Regions from separate parts of the Shewanella sp. BF02_Schw genome, predicted to be linked through region 1. Evidence: predicted binding sites of a transcription regulator. Region 1 holds the regulator's gene; the other holds the start of a gene.
What was found. Region 1 encodes sigma-54, which starts transcription at its own class of promoters, with help from an activator protein. Its sites were predicted from a motif close to GTTGGCACGNNNNTNGNNT; they were not measured.
Positions count from the first base shown of each region.

Region 2: a site for sigma-54 is predicted at 1,698-1,716, ahead of HNW13_RS18925 (BON domain-containing protein). Genes of this name have one in related genera too.

Region 1 covers NZ_JABKAW020000007.1:8,330-11,548, reverse strand. Annotated here, with positions in the region: gene lptB (LPS export ABC transporter ATP-binding protein) at 1-609, shown strand, start outside; gene HNW13_RS19920 (RNA polymerase factor sigma-54) at 752-2,236, shown strand; gene hpf (ribosome hibernation promoting factor) at 2,262-2,549, shown strand; gene ptsN (PTS IIA-like nitrogen regulatory protein PtsN) at 2,552-2,995, shown strand; gene rapZ (RNase adapter RapZ) at 2,992-3,219, shown strand, end outside.
Region 2 covers NZ_JABKAW020000006.1:30,511-33,729, reverse strand. Annotated here, with positions in the region: gene HNW13_RS18935 (TetR/AcrR family transcriptional regulator) at 1-100, opposite strand, end outside; gene HNW13_RS18930 (hypothetical protein) at 493-753, opposite strand; gene HNW13_RS18925 (BON domain-containing protein) at 1,111-1,662, opposite strand; gene HNW13_RS18920 (glutamyl-tRNA reductase) at 2,016-2,492, opposite strand; gene HNW13_RS18915 (sigma-54 dependent transcriptional regulator) at 2,759-3,219, shown strand, end outside.

The sequences.
Region 1 (3,219 bases):
GCAGGTAAAACCACCACCTTTTATATGGTTGTCGGCTTAGTAAAAAGCGATAAAGGCCGAATATTGATTGACGATGACGACCTTACTGCCGATCCAATGCATTTGCGCGCCCGCAAAGGTATAGGTTACTTACCACAAGAAGCCAGTATTTTCCGCAAGCTTACCGTTTACGACAACATAATGGCCGTACTGCAAACTCGCAAAGAGCTCAGCACAGACCAACGTATTGAACAGCTTGAGCATCTACTCGAAGAGTTCCACATTACTCACATACGCGACAGCCAAGGCATGTCGTTATCGGGTGGTGAACGTCGTCGTGTTGAAATTGCGCGCGCTTTAGCTGCTAATCCAAAATTTATTTTGCTTGATGAGCCCTTTGCTGGTGTTGATCCTATTTCGGTCATCGACATTAAAAAAATCATCCAACAACTTAAAAATCGCGGTTTAGGGGTATTAATTACCGACCATAACGTACGTGAAACGCTAGACGTTTGTGAGCGAGCCTATATCGTCAGCCAGGGTAATTTAATTGCCGAAGGCACACCTGATGAGATATTAAGTAATCAACAAGTTCGAGCTGTGTACTTAGGTGAACAATTCAAGCTATAGTTACTTTACTGGCCTTTTAGTCTAGCTAACTCATTTCATTGAACGATACCTAAACAACGTTAAATGTCATTGATGTTTATGGCAATCCATTACAGTTCGAGATTGTCATTTTTATGGAAAATCATCTAGGGATAAGCGGTAAATGAAAGCGTCACTCCAACTTAAAATGGGTCAACACTTAACCATGACCCCACAATTGCAGCAAGCCATTCGCTTACTGCAATTATCGTCATTGGAGCTACAGCAGGAAATCCAACAAGCATTAGATTCAAATCCATTGCTTGAAATAGAAGATGAGTTTTCTGAAGCAAAAAACTCCTTAAAAGAAAACCGCGACCAAGCGGATACCGACTTTAGTGACAACAGTATTGTTAATGTCGAAAAAGACACTTCCACCGTCGACATAGCAGAATCCATGACCAAAGAAACCATGGATGATTTAGCCATGGATACCACATGGGATGAAGTATACACAGCCTCACCTATGTCAGGTTCGGGCAGTGCAAGCATGCGCGATGACGACATGCCCTTTCAAGGTGAAACTACTGAAGGTTTGTACGAACACTTAGAATGGCAAAAAAATCTCACTCCATTTTCAGACACAGATCTCGCCATTGCCACCGCCATTATTGATGCCATTGATGAACGCGGTTATTTAACCCAAAGTACCGAAGATATTCTCGAAGCCATGGGTGATGAAAATGTGGAACTCGATGAGGTTGAAGCGGTATTAAAACGCGTTCAACACTTTGACCCTGTGGGTGTTGCAGCACGTGATTTAAGCGAATGCCTATTTATTCAATTAGCGCAATACTCTAACGACACACCCCATATCGATAATGCACGATTGTTAATCAAAGGCTATTTAGAGTTAATTGCTGGCCGTGATTTCAGATTATTGATGCGTAAAACAAAACTAAAAGAAAATGAGTTACGTGACGCAATCACTTTAATCCAGACACTCAATCCTCGTCCGGGCTTATTAATTACCCCCATGGATGATGAATACGTGATTCCCGATGTCACAGTATTAAAGAAAAATGGCCGTTGGGTAGTAGAGTTAAACCCAGACAACATGCCTAAAATTGGTGTTAATCAGCAATATGCAGCCATGGCTAGAGGCAGTAAAAACCCGTCGGATAGTCAATTTATTCGAGGCCATCTGCAAGAGGCTAAATGGTTTATTAAAAGTATTGAAAGCCGTAATGATACTTTACTTAAAGTGGCAAATTGCATTGTGCAATTTCAGCAAGGCTTTTTTGAATATGGCGAAGAAGCCATGAAGCCTATGGTGCTCAATGATATCGCTGAAGCTGTAGAAATGCATGAATCGACCATTTCACGAGTCACCACACAAAAATATATGCACACCCCTCGGGGCTTATTTGAACTAAAATACTTCTTCTCTAGCCATGTCAGTACTGACGATGGCGGGGAATGCTCATCAACGGCCATTCGTGCTTTTATCAAAAAGCTGGTTGCCGCAGAAAACCAGAAAAAACCACTGAGTGACAGTAAAATGGCTCAGCTTCTGGCAGAACAGGGCATAAACGTTGCTCGTCGTACGATAGCAAAATACCGTGAAGCAATGATGATCCCGCCCTCAAACCAACGTAAGAGTTTATAACCTACTAGGCAATGGAGGATTTTTTATGCAAATAAGTCTGACTGGGCGTCATGTCGAAATAACAGAATCTTTACGTGAATACATCCACAGTAAATTTTCAAAGCTTGAACGACACTTCGATCAGATCCATAATGTACACGTTGTGCTCAATGTAGAAAAATTACAACAAAAAGCAGAAGCCAAAATCAACATTAATGGCGCAGAAATTTTTGCAATGTCAGAAAGTACTGATATGTATGCTGCAATAGACGCCCTGATCGATAAACTCGACCGTCAGGTAATTAAACACAAAGAGAAGAATACAAAACACTAACGATGGAACTTTGTACCATTCTGCAGCCGGAATGCACTACCTGTGCCACACCGGGCAGTAAGAAAAAAGTACTGGAACTCATCAGCAATTTAGTCGCTGCCCAGTACCCAACCCTGTCTTCGCAAGAGGTTTTTGAAAGCCTGTTAGCGAGAGAGAAAATGGGTAGCACAGGTATAGGAAATGGCATTGCGATACCTCATGGTAGATTAACGACCATCGATCACCCTATCGCGATATTTATTAAATGTGAAGAAGCCATTGCCTTTGATGCAATCGATAAGCAACCCGTGGATCTTTTATTTGCTTTGTTAGTCCCTGCAGACCAGTGCCAACAACATTTAGGCACGTTATCGAGCATGGCCCAAAAGTTAAGCGATAAGCAAATATTGAAACAGCTTCGTAAAACTCACGACGCAACAGAACTTTATCAGGTTATTACTGCATGAAACTAGTTATAGTATCGGGACGTTCAGGCTCAGGGAAATCCGTTGCCCTGAGAGTATTAGAAGACCTAGGATATTATTGTGTTGATAATTTGCCTTTACCACTCATTGGCACATTATTAGCCCAGCTTAAAGGCAGTAATGATTTGGTTGCGATTAGCGTTGATGTTCGTAACATTGCAGAACAAGGTAAAGTGCTTCAAGACCAATTGGCACTACTTCAAAAT
Region 2 (3,219 bases), on a different contig from region 1:
CGAGAATCAATTTAATCCCCACTGCACTATAACCGTGTAACGCAAAAAGCTTTTCACCTACGACGCATATTGACTGTCTACTCGCTGCACTTTTATTCATTTAGCCTCCCTTTTTTAGTGATAGGATAACTAAGAATAGACCAGTCGGCTAACTTTAGTTGCGAACAAACAAAAACATGTGCTTTTACCTATAAATTGTTCTACTAAATTAATTATTTAATGATCAATTTCCGTATCAACCCATCATCTATATACACAACCTAAACATGTTTACGACAAGACTTAAGCTCAGTAAGCGGGCCTTGAAACAAACAATTATCTATTAATACGGCTGCGTTAAACCCAGTTTTCTCCACAGAAGTGTTCAACATAAAATAAAGGTAATTAACATCAGTCAGGTTTCTGATAAGAAAAAAGCCTACGCAAAGTAGAACGAATAAGACCGTCAATAGATGGTAAGAAATTGCTTGAACCATTCTGAATGAAACAGCATTAATCACTATGGGTATTATTGGCTATCGACTCTTGTAATAACGGCATATTGTCATCACGTCCATCACGATAGCTATTGTCCATATGCTTATCTACCAACTGTTCACAACGCTTTTGGGCTTCATATTGCTTGAGGGGATCCACTTCTTTATCGGTTTGCGCTTGGCACAACACATTGCCACAGCCGGATAGCTGTAACACACTAGCCAAAGCCAACCACGGCATGACATTTAACAGCGGTTTTATCACATGGTTTGTCACAGAAAAATGCATCCATAAGTTATACCAATCCTATTAAATATGTGATCTTTCAGCGGGAGTTCAAAGTACTGTAGGCAAGGCAGATGATTGAAGCGAATAGTGATTCTATTTTGAAAACATCTAACGCAGCATAAAGTACTTTGAAACCCGCCAGAATGGAGTCTCTCAGGTATTCCACTTCTGTGTTGCATCGATTTAAAAGGGAACAGCCATTTCTACATCAATGCGCCTTGAATTAAAAAACCTGAGAGACTCTGAACTGATCAGATATTTAATGAGATTGGTATTAAGTGCTACACATGCTTTTTAGGCATAAAAAAACCAGCCCAAAGGCTGGTTTGAGTATAACCGAATAGATTATCCTGTTACACGTAACTCATCGACTACATCTTTTACGTCATCGGTGTTTTTAGCGATGGCTAAGGCTAAATCACGTTCTGCATCACTCGACACTGTGCCTTTTAATGTCACTACGCCATTAGCGACATCGACGTTAATATCGGAACCTGACACGTCAGCAGAGAATAATAATCGGGTTTTCACTACAGTAGCAACTTTCGAATCTGTGAGTGAGTCACTTAAATCTTTGCTGTCTTTATCACTGTGCTGCTTCATCACCGAAAGCTCATTGTTAACGTCTTTTACGCCATCTAAGCTTTTAATTAACTCTCCAGCAAGTGACTTATCAACACTGCTGTTAACTTTACCTGTTAGGGTCACGTTGCCATCATGCACGTCGGTATTAATATCAAATGAGTTCAGATTTGCATTTAACAAAAGTGTGGTTTCAGCTTTACCATCGATCCACGCATCTTTTGCATCATCTTGCCAATCTTGTGCTGCATTTGCACCGAATGCCATTGAACCTAACATAATGCTCATTACTACAGATAATGTGGTCTTGTTCATAAAGTTTTCCTCCGTTGTTAATCTCAAGGAATACAATGCGTGAACCATGCCAATTATTATAAGTATCTGTTAATAATGAATTAACAAGTATTCATGGTTATTTTCATCTTACTGATAGATGATAATATCGGACTTTTTTACCGACGCTAGGTAAATTTTTCATCGTTGCGATGAGAATTAATGACTCTTAATTGCATTCGCGGAATAGCCTGCTCTAGCATTAAATGACCCCTCCAGAGAATGAACAGATAGCTAATGCCGTAGGCAAAAAAACTATTATGCTGCCAGTCAGGTAAACACACGCTAGTCACAAATTAACATCCATTAAAACACGCTGTTTGTGTCGCCGATGGCTAAGTATGAGCAAAAGAGAGGTTTTTCATGGTGTCACAGCTCATTTGTAGCCAAGCAATACCTTCGGCAAGTTGGCTAGCAACACGCTGGTTTTTAGTTTTTCTAGCCGTTTGTTTTAAATGAACCAAGACCTGTTGTTCGGTTTCAACCAATACCGCAATCACTTGGGGTAACGGCTTATGCTGTATAACCTGCTCAGCCTTAGCATAGTGTCGATGTGAGGATTGTTGATGATAAGTTTGACTGTCTATTGGCCTTGCTTGGCTTGTTCGCACCACGCTAAACAAAGGAGTTAAACGATCCAGCATGCATTTTCGAATGTCGGCCATGTGGATAAAAATCCGTTTGATGTTGTAATCGTCCGCCCCTAATGTAGCTTGGGAATAAAATTGTTGCCCTTCCTGGCATAAATCAATTGCCTCATGTAATAGCCATACATCGGACTCAACCTGTTCGTCTCGAGTAAATGATTTCAATGTAAATCCTCCTGCATTGGATAATTTAACTGACACTTTGCTCTATAGGTTGTATAACCTATAGAGCCCCAGCACATCTGATGTAAGCAAAGCCTAAACATAAACACGTCGTACACATGGACAATATTTAATTAACCATTTGATTATTAGTGTTATTATAGTATTAGTTATACGTTAATGGCCTAACAACACTGAATGATTGTTTGTGGTAGTCACAAGGCACCCAAAGCAAACATTGGACTTAATACCACAGGGAGTGAATCGGCATGCCACGTCCAACACTTTTTTATCATCTACACCGTCGTCAAGAAGGTGAAGCACGACTCCTTGCCTTACCGAGTTGCCAGCACTTTAATAAGATTGCTAGTTCAGTTGACCAGCCCTGGTTAGACCAACTGCACAGTAACTCGATAGACGTTGCTATTATTGAATTATCGCAATTAAGCCAACTAGAATACGCAGAGTTAACTGACAGTGCGTTAATGTCTGATATTGAGTTCATCTTCTTAAGCGAAGGTAAACCGAATCCTAACTTAGATTACTTAATGTCAAAAAGCGCTGGTTATCATTTTCGTCAGCCTTACGATGCCGACGCAATCAACGACACCTTAGAAGACTTTGCCCAAGACTTGCAGTCACAATCGACAAAACAACAACAGCCATTTTCTAGTGAACTAGACCAATACGGTTTGTTGGTTGGCTCATCGCGGGCAATGCACAAGTTGTA